4 regions of the Streptomyces sp. NPDC091972 genome follow, and region 3 is predicted to be linked to each of the others. Evidence: riboswitches for the same ligand, from Rfam matches in the RefSeq annotation. Region 3 holds a riboswitch; each other region holds the start of a gene.

Evidence for each region. A riboswitch is a leader RNA that binds a small molecule or an ion and turns the genes downstream of it on or off. The one in region 3 is predicted to bind cyclic di-AMP.
Region 1: it holds a riboswitch for cyclic di-AMP, as region 3 does, so the genes downstream of both, ACIQJT_RS36220 (transglycosylase family protein) here and ACIQJT_RS00975 (peptidoglycan DD-metalloendopeptidase family protein) in region 3, are expected to answer to the same signal.
Region 2: it holds a riboswitch for cyclic di-AMP, as region 3 does, so the genes downstream of both, ACIQJT_RS39445 (transglycosylase SLT domain-containing protein) here and ACIQJT_RS00975 (peptidoglycan DD-metalloendopeptidase family protein) in region 3, are expected to answer to the same signal.
Region 4: it holds a riboswitch for cyclic di-AMP, as region 3 does, so the genes downstream of both, ACIQJT_RS31280 (M23 family metallopeptidase) here and ACIQJT_RS00975 (peptidoglycan DD-metalloendopeptidase family protein) in region 3, are expected to answer to the same signal.

What each region holds. Positions count from the first base shown of each region.
Region 1 is NZ_JBIVSV010000016.1:103,868-108,071, reverse strand. Features, by position in the region: gene ACIQJT_RS36230 (cytochrome P450) at 1-132, shown strand, start outside; gene ACIQJT_RS36225 (transglycosylase family protein) at 323-1,327, shown strand; cyclic di-AMP (ydaO/yuaA leader) riboswitch at 1,533-1,710, shown strand; gene ACIQJT_RS36220 (transglycosylase family protein) at 1,715-2,398, shown strand; gene eno (phosphopyruvate hydratase) at 2,694-3,980, shown strand; gene ACIQJT_RS36210 (septum formation initiator family protein) at 4,092-4,204, shown strand, end outside.
Region 2 is NZ_JBIVSV010000021.1:397-4,600, forward strand. Features, by position in the region: gene ACIQJT_RS39440 (polyprenyl synthetase family protein) at 1-775, opposite strand, end outside; cyclic di-AMP (ydaO/yuaA leader) riboswitch at 1,549-1,749, shown strand; gene ACIQJT_RS39445 (transglycosylase SLT domain-containing protein) at 1,755-2,237, shown strand; gene ACIQJT_RS39450 (HAD family hydrolase) at 2,241-3,053, opposite strand; gene ACIQJT_RS39455 (LacI family DNA-binding transcriptional regulator) at 3,216-4,204, opposite strand, start outside.
Region 3 is NZ_JBIVSV010000001.1:216,316-220,519, reverse strand. Features, by position in the region: gene ACIQJT_RS00980 (DUF6250 domain-containing protein) at 1-468, opposite strand, end outside; gene ACIQJT_RS00975 (peptidoglycan DD-metalloendopeptidase family protein) at 703-1,653, opposite strand; cyclic di-AMP (ydaO/yuaA leader) riboswitch at 1,658-1,828, opposite strand; gene ACIQJT_RS00970 (alpha-galactosidase) at 2,125-4,200, opposite strand.
Region 4 is NZ_JBIVSV010000012.1:193,720-197,923, forward strand. Features, by position in the region: gene ACIQJT_RS31265 (GNAT family N-acetyltransferase) at 1-376, opposite strand, end outside; gene ACIQJT_RS31270 (HPr family phosphocarrier protein) at 573-854, shown strand; gene ACIQJT_RS31275 (GntR family transcriptional regulator) at 981-1,676, opposite strand; gene ACIQJT_RS31280 (M23 family metallopeptidase) at 1,865-2,617, opposite strand; cyclic di-AMP (ydaO/yuaA leader) riboswitch at 2,631-2,794, opposite strand; gene ACIQJT_RS31285 (pitrilysin family protein) at 2,994-4,204, opposite strand, start outside.

The DNA of each region.
Region 1 (4,204 bases), on a different contig from region 3:
GCGCTCGCCACCCTCCTCACCCGGCTCCCGGACCTTCAACTCGCGGTGGATTCGGCTGATTTGCGCTGGCGTGGCGGACTCATCATGCGTGGACTGCGTACTTTGCCCGTGGAGTTCACGCCCGTCCGGTAATCGACCGAGGGGTCCGGGGTATCCCGGGAGGATGCCGCGTAAACATGACACGCCCTCAAGTCTGTGATCTTCACGTGATCTACGCGGCATTAACTTGTGACAAGTGATCGAATCCCTATACGTTCACGGACCAGCGCGGTCCCCGTACCACTGCCGCGCGGGTACTTGCTGTCTCGGGAAAGGTCCCTCCATGCTCTCCGGGAACGGTCGTCACCGTCGCCCCCGTCAGGCTCCGGCTCTCCTCGTGGCGGCCGGTGTGACGGGATCCGCCATCGCGATCCCACTGCTCGGGGCGACCGGGGCGAGCGCCGCCACCGGCACCACGTGGGACCGGGTCGCGGAGTGCGAGAGCGGTGGCTCCTGGAGCGCGAACGACGGCAACGGCTTCTACGGCGGCCTTCAGATGTCCCAGGAGAACTGGGAGAAGTACGGCGGCCTCGAGTACGCCGAGACCGCGGACCTGGCCAGCCGCAACCAGCAGATAGCCGTGGCCGAGAAGCTGCTCGCGGACCAGGGCATCGCCGCCTGGCCGACCTGCGGGCTGCTCGGCGGTCTCAGCAAGGACGCGAGTTCGGCCGACGTCGACACGGGCGTGGGAAGCGGCACGCCCTCCGCCTCGGCGTCCAACTCATCCGGATCGTCCGGCTCGTCCAGTTCCGAAGGTTCCTCCTCTTCGTCCGGTTCCTCCGACTCGTCGGGTTCCGAGAAGTCCTCCGGTCTGCTCGACGCGCTGGACGGATCGTCCGGGACGCCCTCGCCCTCGGCCACTCCCTCCGGCGATGACAGTTCCGCCAAGCCGGACAAAAAGAACTCTTCGGTATCCGAGGGTTCCGCACAGCGGGACGCGCAGCCGTCCGACAGCTCGCCCGTGGTGAGCGCAGAAGAGGATGAAGCGGACAAGTCATGGCAGGAGGGCGGCTCTTCGGCCCTCGTGGACGTGGGTGCCCTGGGTTCCGGCAAGCATCGCGGCGACAGTGCCGAGGAGAGTGTGACGAAGAGCGCGGCCTCCCCCACGGCCGGCCGGCATGCCGCCGCCACCTACACGGTCCAGGAGGGCGACTCCCTCGTCTCCATCGCCGACTCCCTTGGTCTCGACGGCGGATGGCGCGCCCTCTACGCGGAGAACAAGGACCGCATCGGGACCGACCCGAGCAACATCGTTGCCGGTCAGACGCTCGACACAGGGGCTGAATAGGGTCGAAAAGACCTGAAAAACAGCGGGAGTTCACGTCACACTTCGCACTGAATGTCCACTTTGGTGAAAGTGTGGGATGAGTCTCAGAAGCCCTGATCGTCTTTGAAATTCCGCCGAACGCATGTCTACGGTCGTGACCGCTCGGCAACCCGAGCCCCGTCTGCCGCAACGCCGAATCCTGCCAGCGGCCGTACGGGAACAGTCGTCGCGTCAAGCGCCGTAGGCAGGAGCGGGGGACCCAAGGTAAGTGCCGGACCCAGCAGTTCACGCTGGACCGGCTAGGGGTGAAGTCGCGCTAGGAGCCGCAAGGCGCCGGGCGCGACCGGGCAACTCAACCGGCCCGAACCCGACAGCTCACCTCGCAGGCGTCGGTGAGGGGATCGATCCATGCTGTTTTCCGGCAAGGGCAAGCACCGTCGTCCGTCCAAGGCCACCCGCGCCGCCGCGCTCGCCGGCGTCACCGGTGTCGCCATCGCCGCCCCGCTGATGGCCGCGGGCAACGCCTCCGCCGCCACCGCCTCCGAGTGGGACGCCGTCGCCCAGTGCGAGTCCGGCGGCAACTGGTCCATCAACACCGGCAACGGCTACTACGGCGGTCTGCAGTTCTCCGCCTCCACCTGGGCCGCGTACGGCGGCACGCAGTACGCCGCGCAGGCCAACCAGGCCAGCAAGGCCCAGCAGATCGCCGTCGCCGAGAAGGTCCTCGCCTCCCAGGGCAAGGGTGCCTGGCCGGTCTGCGGCACGGGCCTGTCCAGCGCCGCCTACAACGGTGGCGGCAGCTCGTCCTCCGCCGGCTCCTCGAACTCGGGCACCAGCACCCGTTCGACCGAGGAGCAGAGCGCCTCCCGCTCCTCCGACCGTCCGGCCGCCAAGAAGACCGTCACCACGCCGACCGGCAAGAAGGTCAAGAAGGGCGACGGCGAGTACAAGGTCGTCAAGGGTGACACCCTCAGCTCGATCGCCGAGAAGCACAAGGTCAAGGGCGGCTGGCAGAAGCTGTTCAAGCTGAACAAGGACATCATCGACGATGCCGACTTCATCTTCCCGGGCCAGCAGCTCCACCTGAAGTGACACCTCGCTGAACCACAGTGCCCTCACAGGCGTGGTCCTCATACTGAAGACCTCGTGAGGGTCACCCCCCCGTCCCCACGGGCTCCCCGCTCCGGTGCGTGTTCCCCCGTACGCACCGGGGCGGGGCCTTTTCATGCGCGGGTGCCGGCCCGTCTTTGTTCAGTTCGGAAACAATTTACTCTCGGTTCTGTCCATGGGTCGGTCCACACGGTGGCCGATCCCCCGGAGCCGGTTAGGCTCGGTCTCGCAGAACCCACCGCGGTCCCGGCGGACCGTGTCACATCCCAAGAAGGAGATGCTCGTGCCGTCCATCGACGTCGTCGTAGCCCGGGAAATCCTGGACTCCCGAGGCAACCCCACGGTCGAGGTCGAGGTCGGCCTCGACGACGGCAGCACCGGTCGTGCCGCCGTCCCGTCCGGCGCCTCCACGGGCGCCTTCGAGGCCATCGAGCTGCGTGACGGTGACCCGAACCGCTACCAGGGCAAGGGTGTCGAGAAGGCCGTCCTCGCGGTCATCGAGCAGATCGGCCCGGAGCTCGTCGGCTACGACGCCACCGAGCAGCGTCTGATCGACCAGGCGATGTTCGACCTGGACGCCACCGACAACAAGGGCTCGCTCGGCGCCAACGCCATCCTCGGCGTCTCCCTCGCCGTCGCCCACGCCGCCTCCGAGGCCAGCGACCTCCCGCTCTTCCGCTACCTGGGCGGCCCGAACGCGCACCTGCTGCCGGTGCCGATGATGAACATCCTGAACGGCGGCTCGCACGCCGACTCCAACGTGGACATCCAGGAGTTCATGATCGCCCCGATCGGCGCGGAGTCCTTCTCCGAGGCGCTGCGCTGGGGCACCGAGGTCTACCACACCCTCAAGAAGGTCCTGAAGAGCAAGGGCCTGTCCACCGGCCTCGGCGACGAGGGCGGCTTCGCGCCGAACCTGGAGTCCAACCGCGCCGCCCTGGACCTCATCCTCGAGGCGATCAAGGAAGCCGGTTACATCCCCGGCGAGCAGGTCGCCCTGGCGCTCGACGTCGCCGCCTCCGAGTTCTACAAGGACGGCAAGTACCAGTTCGAGGGCAAGGACCGCTCGGCCGCCGAGATGACGGAATACTACGAGGAGCTCGTGGCGGCCTACCCGCTCGTCTCCATCGAGGACCCGCTGTTCGAGGACGACTGGGCCGGCTGGAAGGTCCTCACCGACAAGCTGGGCGACAAGGTCCAGATCGTCGGCGACGACCTCTTCGTCACCAACCCGGAGCGCCTGGCCCGCGGCATCGAGGACGGCGCCGCCAACGCGCTGCTCGTCAAGGTGAACCAGATCGGCTCGCTCACCGAGACCCTCGACGCCGTCGAGCTCGCCCAGCGCAGCGGCTTCAAGTGCATGATGTCCCACCGCTCCGGCGAGACCGAGGACGTCACCATCGCCGACCTGGCCGTCGCCACCAACTGCGGCCAGATCAAGACCGGCGCCCCGGCCCGCTCCGAGCGCGTCGCCAAGTACAACCAGCTCCTGCGCATCGAGGAGATCCTCGACGACGCCGCGGTCTACGCCGGCCGCAGCGCGTTCCCGCGCTTCAAGGGCTGACACCGGCTGGCCCTTCCGGGGTCAAGCCTTAGCCAGTCGTACGTACGTCCCCGTACCGGTCCCGTACCGTGTGCGGGGACGTACGCACGTAGAAGGGGAGGCGGAGAGCCGATGGCCGTGAAGGACCGGGACCGTTTCTCCACGACGACGAGGATCAGGCTGCTCGGCGAGCAGACCGCGGCCCGTGTCTACCGCTCCCAGACCAGACGGCAGGCCCGCCGCTC
Region 2 (4,204 bases), on a different contig from region 3:
GCCGGGCGGCGCGCTCCCGCAGTCGCAGGACCGGCATGGTCGGGATGCCCTCGCGCAGGTCCGTGCCCGGTGTCTTGCCGGACTCGTGGGAGTCGGAGGCGATGTCGAGGACGTCGTCGGCCAGCTGGAAGGCGACGCCGAGGCGCTCGCCGTACTGGGTCAGGACGTCCACGACCGTCTCGTCGGCGCCCGACATCATCGCGCCGAAGCGGCACGAGACCGCGACGAGCGAGCCCGTCTTGCCGCCGAGCACGTCCAGGTAGTGCTCGACCGGGTCCCGGCCGTCCTGCGGTCCGGCCGTCTCCAGGATCTGGCCGGTGACCAGGCGCTCGAACGCCTCCGACTGCACCCGGACCGCCTCCGGTCCGAGGTCGGCCAGGATGTGCGAGGCGCGGGCGAACAGGAAGTCGCCGGTCAGCACGGCCACCGAGTTGCCCCAGCGGGTGTTGGCGCTGTCGACGCCCCGCCGGACCTCGGCCTCGTCCATGACGTCGTCGTGGTACAGCGTGGCGAGGTGGGTCAGCTCCACCACCACGGCCGACGGCACCACGCCCGGGGCGTAGGGGTCCCCGAACTGGGCGGCGAGCATCACGAGCAGCGGCCGGAAGCGCTTTCCGCCCGCGCGCACCAGGTGCTGGGCGGCCTCCGTGATGAAGGGGACCTCGCTCTTGGTGGCCTCGAGCAGTCCCTCCTCGACAGCCGCCAATCCGGCCTGGACATCGGCTTCCAGAGCCTGGTCCCGCACGCTCAGCCCGAACGGCCCGACGACGGTCACGAGGGGTCTCCTGTCTGCTGGTGTCTACTGGCGGTTACGCGAAATGTCGATAGGTCGCTGCCATCACTCAAGTCAGCGTATCCGGTCACCTTTGGATCACCGATAGCGCCCGCCCCGTCCATGCCAGGCGCTATCGGATCACGACCGGTATGTTTTTGATCACCTGAAAAGAACGGCTATCAATCTATTTGTAGGTAAGTAGCCGCCTTCGTCGTGAAACCGGTGCCCTGAGACCGACAGGACCCGCCGATGCGGGCCGCTCACCACGGAACCGGTACCCGCGATCCTCGAATACCTGCCCGGCCGGACGGCACCCTGCGACCGGCAGCGCCGGCCCTGGTGCGACGGCCGGGTCGGCATGTCCGGCGGCCCCGGCTCCCTCCGGACATGCACGCGGGGGCGGCGGCGCCGCTCGCCCGGCTCGACCGTCAGACCCGCGACCAGGTGAGGGGGCGGACTTCGCCACCTCCGGTGCGGCTAGGTGGTCTTCCGGTGGGCGTGGGAGAAGCGCATCCCACGGGCAGCCGGTTGCACATGAGTTGGTGCTTCTTGACCGTTTTACACCTCTTGCGTTCGGCTGTGACTTGGCCCACTCGGGCAGGCGGGTCGGCGGACATCCGGAATCCTGCGATCCGCCTTCTACCGTGCGCGAGTTGAGACTTGGCGAACGCAAAGGATCAAGTGCCTCAAATCTCCCTCACCAAGGTCAACAGGCACCCCATGTGAATTCGCCACTTGTTCCGGACATGTGCTCTCGCATACGTTCCCGGCCTGTCGGACGGACGCCGAATCCTGCCACCGCCCGTACACCCACCGAGAACCATGGCAGGAGCGGGGGAACCAGGTAAGTCGCCGGAACGGTCGTCTTCGGACATACCGGTACGGCTCGGGGTGAAGTCACGCCTTTCGTAGGTGTGTCCGGGCATCTCCCGCCCGAACCCGACAGCTCACCTCGCAGGCGACGGAGAGGAACTTCGCCATGCCCGCTGCCGCTCAGCACCGCCGTCCCCGCACCAGCCGTCTCGCCCGCAAGCTCGCCGTCGCCGGGACCGGAGTCGCCGTCCTGGCCCTGCCGCTCATCGGCGCGACCAGCGCCTCCGCGGCCACCCCGCCCCAGCAGACCGCGACCACGCTGGGCTACCCCAACACCCTCGACGGCTGGATCCGGGCCTCCCTCGCCGTCATGGCGGAGCACGGCATCCCCGGCTCCTACGACGGCATCTACCGCAACGTCATCCGTGAGTCCTCCGGCAACCCCTACGCCATCAACCTCTGGGACTCCAACGCGGCCGCCGGCACGCCCTCCAAGGGCCTGCTCCAGGTGATCGACCCGACCTTCGCCGCGTACCACGTGGCCAACACCTCGTGGGACCCGTACGACCCGGTGGCGAACATCACCGCGGCCTGCAACTACGCGGCCCAGCGGTACGGATCCATCGACAACGTGTTCGGCGCGTACTAGGGACTACGCCCGCGGGAAGAGTCGTTCGAGGACGACGGCGATGCCGTCGTCCTCGTTCGACAGGGTCACCTCGTCGGCCACGGCCTTGAGTTCGGGGTGGGCGTTGGCCATCGCCACCCCGCGGGCCGCCCAGTCGAACATGGGGATGTCGTTGGGCATGTCCCCGAAGGCGATCGTCACCTCGGGTCCCAGTCCCAGGTGTTCGGCGGCGAGTGCGAGGCCCGTCGCCTTGGTGACGCCGCATGGCTGGAGTTCGACGGTCCCGGGCCCCGACATGGTGACCGTCGCCAGCGAACCCACCACCGAGCGCGCGGTGCCCGCCAACTCGTCGTCGGACAGGTACGGGTGGCGCAGCAGCACCTTGCTGATCGGCTCGCACCACAGGTCGTCGCGTCGGCCGACCCGCACGGCGGGCAGGGTCGGATGGGGCATCAGATAGCCCGGCTCGATGAGCGTGAGCCCGTCGACCCCGTCCTGGTCCACGGCCGCGTACACCTGCCCGACCTCCGCCTCGATCTTGCCGAGCGCGGTCTCGGCCAGTTCCCGGTCCAGGTTCACCGACCAGAGCAGACGGTCCGCGCCGGCGTCGTACACCTGCGCGCCCTGTCCGCACACCGCGAGCCCCGTGCTGCCGAGGTCGTCGAGCAGCGGGCGCACTCTGGGCGCCGGCCGTCCCGTCACGACGAGATGCCGGGCTCCCCCCGCGGCCACCCGCGCGAGCACGGCCAACGACCGGTCGGAGAGGGTGTCGTCGGCGCGCAGCAGCGTGCCGTCCAGGTCGGTGGCGATGAGTGAATATGCGGGGGAGGCGGCCATGATCAGAGAATACGGATGGTTGGCCCCTCCGACTCGACGCGAACCGGACGGCTCCTGCTTTCACATCCGTTGACGGCAGTTCCGCTTCCGGGGCCTCGGCGGCAGGGCCCGGCGAAGGCCGGCGGACCCCGTCGGGCGCGGGCTTTCCGCGCCGCCGACGGGCTACGCCGAGTCCCGCACCACCAGTTCGGTCGGGAGGATCACCCCGGCCGTGTCCTCGCCGGCGATCTGGGCGAGGAGCATGCGGACCATCTCGGCGCTGATGCGGTCGAAGGGCTGGCGCATGGTGGTCAGGGCCGGGGCGATCGCGGTGGCCGCCGGTGAGTCGTCGAAGCCGCCGACAGCGATGTCCTCCGGGACCGAACGCCCGGCCTGCTGGAGGACGCCCACGACGCCCAGGGCCATGAGGTCGGAGGCGACGAACACCGCGTCCATGTCCGGGGCCTGGGCGAGCAGGCGGCGGGCGGCCCGTTCGCCACCGCTGCGCCGGAAGTCGCCCTCGACGACGAGCTCCGGGTCGTAGGGCAGGCCCGCCTCCGCGAGCACGTCCCGGTAGCCGGCCAGCCGGTCGGGGCCGCCCGGCATGTCCAGCGGCCCGGTGACCATGCCGACGCGGCGCCGGCCACCCGCGAGGAGGTGGCGGACCATGTCCTGTGCGCCCTCCCGGTCGGCCGCGGCCACGTAACTCACCTTGGTGCCCCGCCCGATCGGCTTGCCGCAGACCACCAACGGGATCCCGGCGTCGTGCAGTTCGGCCGCGACCGGGTCGCCGCTGTGGTTGGACAGCAGCAGCACACCGTCGACGTGACCCGAGGTGATGTACCGGGTCAGCCGGCGCCGGTCGTCGTCGCTCTCGGCGAGCATCAGCAGCAGCGGGATGTCGTGCTGGGCGAGCCGCTCGGTGCAACCGCGCAGCAGGACGTTGAAGTTGGGGTCCTCGAAGAACTTCTCCTGCGGTTCGGTCAGCAGGAACGCCACCGAGTCCGAGCGGCCCGTGCTGAGGCTGCGGGCGTGCCGGTTGACCACGTAACCGGTCTTCCTGATGGCGGTCTCGACCGACCGCCGGGCGGCGGGCGAGACGTAGTGGCCGCCGTTCAGGAAGCGGGAGACGGTGCCCCGCGAGACGCCCGCCTCCCGGGCCACGTCGTGGA
Region 3 (4,204 bases):
CAGCCGTGTCGTGGTGTTGTAGTTGGCGCCGTAGCCGGAGTAGTACGTCTTCAGGTGGTCGTACTCCGCGAGCGCCCCGCTCCGGTGGGTGGCGAAGAGGTCGTCGGGGGACCGGACGTCGACCGCGTTCCAGAAGTTGTTCAGGTCGGACACCCGGTCGTTGACCCCGCCCGCGGACACGGGCGTGGCGGTGTACTCCAGGACGTACGGCCCTTCGAGCGGCTGCCGGAACCAGATCGTCGCACCGGCCGGCACGTCGACCTCCAGGATCCCGCGCCGCGCGGTGACCGTGCCGCCCTGCTCCAGTTCCACGGCCCAGCGGGCGAGGCCGTGCCGGAAGTCGTCATGGGCGAGGAGGCGGCGGTGGCGAGGCGCGGCACCCGCGGCGCTCGCGGGGGCCGCGGGGGCGAGGGCCGCCAGGGCGGCACCGGCGGCGAGGGCTCCGAAGGCTCTACGCGTGGTCGTCATGGCGGACGGTCCTTTCGTGCAGGGACTGGATCCCCAGAAAGCGCTTGCGCGGCAATGGAGTTCACTGTGCCCCGCCCCTCCCCCGCCTGTCGACGCCCCGAGCGCGCCCGCCACAAGAACGCAACGAAGCGATCATGAAACCGCAGGCCGGTACAGCCGCAGCGCTCTCCCCGCACACACCGAAGGCCGGACCCGGGGATCGGGGTCCGGCCTTCGGTGGCACATGAGGCGTCGTCAGCCGACGGCGACGCCCTTCGAACGGAGGTAGGCGACCGGGTCCACGTCGGAGCCGTAGTCCGGCGTGGTGCGGATCTCGAAGTGCAGGTGCGGGCCGGTCACGTTGCCGGTCGCCCCCGAGAGGCCGATCTGCTGGCCCGCGGTCACGGCCTGGCCGGCCGAGACGGAGAGCTGGGACAGGTGGGCGTACTGCGCGTAGTAGCCGTCGGCCAGCTTGATGACGACCTGGTTGCCGTAGGCGCCGCCCCAGCCCGCGGAGACGACGGTGCCCGCGCCCACGGCCTTGAGGGAGGTGCCGGTCGGGACGACGAAGTCGACGCCGGTGTGGTAGCCGCTGGACCACATGCTGCCCGAGACGCGGTACCCGGTGCCGACGGTGGCACCGCTGACCGGAAGCGTGAAGCCGCCGGCGGTGGTCGCACTCCGGGTGCTCTGGGTGGCGGTCGCAGGCTTGGCGGACGAGGACTTCTTCGCCTCCGCCTTCTGGGTCTTCGCCTTCTCGGTCTTCGCCGAGGAAGACGAAGAGGACGACTGGGACTTCGTGGCGCCCGTCTTGGCCTTCTTGCCGATCGAGAGCTTCAGACCGGGGTGGATCAGCGACGGGTCGTCACCGACGGCCTCACGATTTTCGGCGTACAGCTTCTTCCAGCCACCACTGACGTGCTGCTCGTCGGCGATCTTCGAGAGATAGTCGCCGACCCGCACCGAATAGGTGCGCACGGTCGCGGTCTTCGCGCTGTCCTTCTTCGCGGCCGTCTTTTCAACGGACTTCTGCGTGACCGGAAGCGACTGAACGGCCTTTTCCGAAACGGACTGGGAAGGCGCGGCGTGCGCTCCGGTGGCCCCCATGAGCGGGAGGGCGAGCGCGGCGCCCCCGGTTCCGGCGACGGCGATCGAGCGGGCGAAGCGCTGGGACTTCGGACGGCGGTGCTTACCCTTCGCGGGCATGACGAATTCCTCTCCGGCGCCTGCGAGGTGAGCTGTCGGGTGCGAGCTGGAGATGCTCGGCCGCGCCGAGACGCGACTTGACCCCTAGCCTGTTCCGGAGACCGGAACAGGCGGTTGTGCCTGTGGGTCCCCCGCTCCTGCCGTACACGGGTGAGTGGATGTGCGGAATCCGTTCGGCGGCAGGATTGGGCGTCCGACCGGATCGGTGGCGAACGTAAACGAGCAAGACGCAAAGGGACAAGTGAGGGGTTGCCCGTGCGGGCGTTTCCGTTGATCCCTCATGGGAATTACCGGTCACCCTGCGTGAATAGGGCACCCTTCACCCAGCCAAATCCCCTTGAGGGGCCCATGAATTACGTGAACATGACGCGCGACGCACCGTCACGGATATGACGCTGCTCACGCCACGAATTCACAGGGCCCCTCATCCTGAGCGGAGTTGGGCGCAAAGCACCAAACAGGACAGATGCCCTAGATGAGGCGCAGCCGGATAACAGCCGCATCGAGATCTCCGCGCAAACCGGTACGAAGTCCGTGATGCAGCAGTACGCCCCCTCGGTGCACTTCACCCGTTTCGAGGCATTCATACGTCGCTGTCGGGTCCAGTCCGCGCAGCCGCAGCGCGGGGACGGGCTCGCCGTACGACTGCGCCTGGAGCCAGGCGAGAACGACGGTCTCGTCCCCGAGGACGTACTGCACCGCGCTCAGCCCGCCCCTCGGAGGCCGCAGGCGGTGGAGGTCGCCGCGCTGCACCACGGGCCGGATCTCCTTGTAGAGGTCCACCCACCGACGGGCTTCGGCAAGCTCCTCGTCGGTCCACTCCGTGAGGTCCCCGCCGACTCCCAGCACTCCGGCCATGGCGCTCACGAACCGGAACCGCAGCGAGCTCACCCTGCCGTTGAGCTGGGTGTTGGGGCTGTCGGTGACCCAGGCGGCCATCACTCGCGCGGGATGGATCTGGCTGAAGCCGTGCTGGATGGCGAGCCGGTCCAGGGGGTCGGTGTTGTCCGAGGTCCACACCTGGTCGGTGCGGCTGAGCACCCCGAGGTCGATCCGGCCGCCACCCCCGGAGCAGGACTCGAAGGCCACGCCCGGGTGGGCCTCCCGCAACCGGTCCAGGAGGGCGTAGAAGCCGCGCACATGGTCGACCCACAGGCGCTGCGGGTAGGCGTCGCCTGGCCAGCCCGCATCGGTGAAGCAGCGGTTGAAGTCCCACTTCACGTAGTCGATCGGGGCCGAGGAGAGCAGGGTGTCGAGCTGCTCCCAGAGGTACTCCTGGACGTCCTCGCGCGCGAGGTTCAGCACGAGCTGGTTGCGGAACTCCGTCCGCTTTCGTCCTGTCTGGAACTGCACCCAGTCCGGGTGGGCGCGGTACAGCTCACTGTCCGGGTTGATCATCTCCGGCTCGACCCAGATGCCGAACTGCATGCCGAGCGCGTGCACCTGGTCACCGAGCGGCTTGAGGCCGGAGGGGAACCGGTCGGGGTTGGGCACCCAGTCGCCGAGGCCGGCCCGGTCGCTGGTGCGGGCGCCGAACCAGCCGTCGTCGACCACGAACAGCTCGACACCGATCGCCGCGGCCCGCCGGGCGAGGGTGCCCTGCTGCTCCTCGGAGATGTCGAAGTTCGTGGCCTCCCAGGAGTTGAACAGCACGGGCCGGTCCTGGTCCGCGTCCGGGATGACGTACGCCCGCTGGTAGGCGTGCCAGGCGCGGCTCGCGCCGCCGTGGCCGGCGTCGCTCCAGAGGCCCGCGAAGACGGGCGTCGTGAAGGACTCCCCGGCCGCCAGCCGGAGCAGCCCCGAGTCGTCGTGTCCGGCGCCGCCGGTGATCTGCACGCGCGCGTCGGGCAGTTGCGCCACGGCGATGCGCCAGGAACCCGACCAGCCGAGGGCGACGCCGTAGACCTCGCCCCGCTCCTCGGTGGCGTCGGTGTCGAGCGCGACCCACGGCAGGTGCTGGTGCCCGGTGTGGCCGCGACGGCTGCCGATGACCTTCTCGCCGTAGGTGAGGGGGGTTCGGGTGAGCAGGGACTCGGCGGCCCAGCGGCCGTGCAGCTGGGAGAGCCGCCAGCCGTCCTCGCGGTCGGGCAGGGTCCAGGTGGCGGAGTCGGCGCGCAGCAGCTCGACCGGGGCCGGGCCCTGGTTGTCGAGGGTCACCCAGCGCTCCAGGACGTCGTCGCGCATCCGGTAGTGCAGCGTGACGGTGAGTCCGCCGTCGCGGAACCGCAGCCGCAGCTCGTCGCCCTCGGTGTCGTACGCCTCGAAGCTCCACTCGGTGCCGCGCCGCTCGTCGGTGCGGACGGACAGGGCGGGTCGGGTGAAGCGGGGACCGCCCTCGACGGGGTACTCCTCGCGGCCGTCCAGCGGGGACTCGAAGGGCCAGTACTCGGGCAGCGGACTCACGGCGAGGGCCTCGGCGTCGGCCAGGGCGATCCTCGGCCCCCAGTGCAGGTGCAGCAGCTCGTCCTCGGCGGTGAGGTGCAGGGCGTAACTGCTGGCCGGCCCGGACAGAATCCACGTACGGCCGTTCTCGGCGATCTCCAGCATGGTG
Region 4 (4,204 bases), on a different contig from region 3:
CGCGCCCCTGGTGGGCGTCCTGCACGAGGAAGGCGACCTCGGCCTCGTCGGCGGGGGCGGACGCGGGCATGCCGTCGGCGCCGATGCGGTCGTAGCGTACGGTGGCGATGAACTCGCCGCCGATGGTGGCGGCGAGTCCCACCCGGTCCACAAAGTCGTGGTGCGTGAAGCGGTGGACGTCCTTGGCGGACAGGCGTGGGTAGGGCGCGAAGAAGCGGTAGTACTTCGACTCGTCCGAGACCTGCTCGTAGAAGCTGACCAGGCGATCGGCGTCGTCGACGGTGATGGGCCTGATGCGCGCGGTGCCGCCGTCGCGCAGCACCACGTCGGCCTCCCAGTGGGCGGGGTACTCGTGCCGGTCCGACGCGCTCTGCATGGGCCCCAGAGTACGGCTCGCGTACGACAACGGCGCGAGGCAGTCTGTGGAGAACGCGCGAGAGCGCACAAGGACGGAAGTCGGGCCGAGGCCGCGGTCCGACGTCTCACCCCGGGAGGCTGCACGCCCTCCCGGGAGACGCTTCACGTGTGGGAAACTGGTCTAGACAACCCTGAACACCGAAGGGCAGCATCACATGGCTGAGCGCCGCGTCAACGTCGGCTGGGCCGAGGGCCTCCACGCCCGCCCCGCTTCCATCTTCGTCCGGGCCGCCACGGCCGCAGGCATCCCGGTGACGATCGCCAAGGCCGACGGCAACCCCGTCAACGCGGCCTCCATGCTGGCCGTTCTCGGCCTGGGCGCCCAGGGCGGCGAGGAGGTCGTCCTCGCCTCCGACGCCGAGGGCGCGGACGCGGCTCTCGACCGGCTCGCGAAGCTGGTCGCCGAGGGACTCGAGGAACTTCCCGAGACCGTCTGAGCACGGGTGTCCTGAAAAGCAGGCAAGGGCTCGTCCGAATTATCGGGCGGGCCCTTCGCTTTATCCTTTTACGGGCAGCGGAAAGAGCCCCCGCGAATTACTCCCTCTTTGTATACGGTGCCCGTGTTAATGCCGCACACCCGTCACGTTTACGGGATGTTGCGAACTCCTCACACGGTCCGCGCGGTCCTGTCCTGAGGTGAACCGCAGCCGGTGCGCCGCGCCCGAGCGCTCGGTGTGCAGCGCCGTGATCGCACGCGCCCGTTCGCCGTCCCCGCGGGCCACCGCGTCCACGATCGCGCCGTGCTCCGCCCAGGACTCCACGGGGTCGGCCGGCGCGTCCACGACGTACATCCAGGCGATCTTGTGCCGCAACTGGGTCAGCAGCGAGGTCAGCGCCGGGCTGCCGGTGGCCTGCGCGAGCGTCTCGTGGAACCAGCCCCCCAAGGAGCGCAGATCGTCGCTGTTGCCCCGCCTGGCCCGCTCCTGGCCCAGCCTGACCAGGCCGCGCAGCACCTTCAGATGGGCCTCGGTGCGCCGCTGGGCGGCCCGGGAGGCGCCCAGCGGTTCGAGGAGCATGCGCATCTCCAGGAGGTCGGCGCCCTCCTGCTCGGTCGGTTCGGCGACGCACGCGCCCGCGTGCCGCCGGGTCACCACGAAGCCCTCGGCCTCCAGCGTGCGCAGGGCCTCACGGACGGGGACCCGGGAGACGCCGTAGCGGCGGGCGAGCAGTTCCTCGGTGAGCCGGCTCCCGCGCGCGTGGACACCGGCGACGATGTCGTCCCGGATCGCCGTGCATACCGAGTGCGCCGGAATACGCATGTCCGACCTCCGTCTTAATCCCCGTGAAACGTCGCCGATTGACGTGTGTTCAGTGACTCTATTGCAATGAGCGGGAATTTCCGACGGCGGACCGGAATCCAGGGATATTTTTTGGACAACGGGGTGCCGGAAACGACGAAACCCCGGCTCGGGGAGCCGGGGTTCTCGCGGAGGCCGCGGGGCGATCGTCAGACGTCGACGCCGTGCGAGCGCAGGTAGGCGACGGGGTCGATGTCCGAGCCGTACTCGGGGCTGGTGCGTGCCTCGAAGTGCAGGTGCGGGCCGGTGACGTTGCCGGTCGCGCCGGAGAGGCCGATCTGCTGACCGGGAGTGACGGACTGGCCGACCGAGACGCCGATGGACGACAGGTGGCCGTACTGGGTGTACGTGCCGTCGGCCATCCTGATCACGACGTTGTTGCCGTACGCCCCGCCCCAGCCGGCCTCGACGACCGTGCCGCGGCCGACCGCGTGCACGGAGGTGCCGCTGGCGGCGTGGAAGTCGATACCGGTGTGGCTGCCGGAGGACCAGATGGAGCCGCCGCTCTTGTAGCCGGTGGAGACGTAGGAGCCGGAGATCGGGGCGACGAAGGCGTTGAGGCGCTTGCGCTCGGCCTCGCGGGCGGCGCGCTCCTTGGCCTCGCGGATCTCCTTGGCACGCGCCTCGGCCTTGCGCTTGGCCTCCGCCTCCGCCTTCTTCTGCGCGGCGGCCTGCGCCTGGGCCTCGGCCTGGGCGTCGAGCTGGTCCGCGAGGGAGTCGCCGACGGAGACGACGGGCATGAGGCCGGTCTGCTCGACGGAGTTCTCGGCGGCGAGCGCCGGGGCGGCGATGGTGCCGATGACGCCGGTGGTGGCGAGGGCGGCGACGCCCGCGGCGCGGGCGGTGGTGCGCTTCATGCGGCTGGGACGGCGGTGCTTCCCGGTGGCGCAGGTGAACGCCATGTGGTGGCTGGTCCTTTCCTTCCTTCTCGCCTACCGGGTTAGCTGACGGGTTCGGAGCAGGAAGGTCTCCTACGGACCCCCTCGCGGTCGCGTGGGCGTCCGATTCACCCCAGGGACGTGGTGTGGGTCCCCGGCTCCCCTGGCTCGCGCCGTACGGGGACTCGGCGATGACTGTCCGGTGCCGCGGGCGCGGCGCAGTGCCTGACGGACAGCCCGCAAGACGCTAAGCGGGGCGGCTTTCAGGACCCAAACGGATCAGGGTGTTTGTAGCGCATCCCACAGGGCAGACAGGCAACCTCCCACCCAATTCGGACATCAAGGGGCCCTGGTGACGCCGCCGTCACCAGGGCCCCTCCACGCCCGTGCCGGTGCTCGGCTACTCGGCGCTGACGACCTTGACCTCGCCGATACCGAGGGCCTCGACGGGCTCCTTGATGGCCGCCGCGTCGCCGACCAGGACCGTCACCAGCCGGTCCACCGGGAAGGCGTTCACGACGGCCGCGGTGGCCTCCACGGTGCCGGTCGCGGCGAGCTGCTGGTACAGGGTCGCCTGGTAGTCGTCGGGCAGGTGCTGCTCGACCTGGTCGGCCAGCGTGCTCGCCACGGCCGCGGCCGTCTCGTACTTGAGCGGTGCCACACCCACGAGGTTCTGCACGGCGACGTCGCGCTCGGCGTCGGTGAGGCCGCCCTCGGCGAGCGTGCGCAGCACCTTCCACAGGTCGTCCAGGGCGGGACCGGTGTTCGGGGTGTCGACGGAGCCGCTGATGGCGAGCATCGCGGCGCCCGAGCCGTCCGGCGCGGACCGGAGGACCTGGCCGAACGCCCGTACGCCGTAGGTGTAGCCCTTCTCCTCGCGCAGGACGCGGTCAAGGCGGGAGGTGAGGGTGCCGCCGAGGCAGTACGTGCCGAGCACCTGCGCGGGCCACACGCGTGCGTGCCGGTCGGCGCCGATACGGCCGATCAGGAGCTGGGTCTGGACGGCTCCGGGGCGGTCCACGATCACGACGCGGCCGGTGTCGTCGGCGGTCACCGGCGGCACGGGCCGCGGCTGGGCCGGGGAACCGGTCCAGGCACCGAGCGTGTCGGCGAGCAGCGCGTCCAGGTCGATGCCGGTGAGGTCGCCGACGACCACGGCGGTCGCGGTGGCGGGCCGCACGTGCTTCTCGTAGAAGGCGCGTACGGCCGCGGAGTCGATGTTCCCGACGGTCTCCTCGGTGCCCTGGCGCGGGCGCGACATGCGCGAGTCCGCCGGGAACAGCTCCTTGGAGAGCTCCTTGGCGGCACGGCGGGACGGGTTGGCCAGCTCATGCGGGATCTCGTCGAGGCGGTTGCGGACGAGCCGCTCGACCTCGCTGTCCGCGAACGCGGGCGCCCTGAGCGCGTCGGCCAGCAGACCGAGCGCCTTGGCGAGGCGGGAGGCCGGCACTTCGAGGCTGAGGCGGACGCCCGGGTGGTCGGCGTGCGCGTCGAGGGTGGCTCCGCAGCGCTCCAGCTCGGCGGCGAACTCCTCGGCCGAGTGCTTGTCGGTGCCCTCGGAGAAGGCGCGGGCCATGATCGTGGCGACGCCGTCCAGGCCGGCGGGTTCGG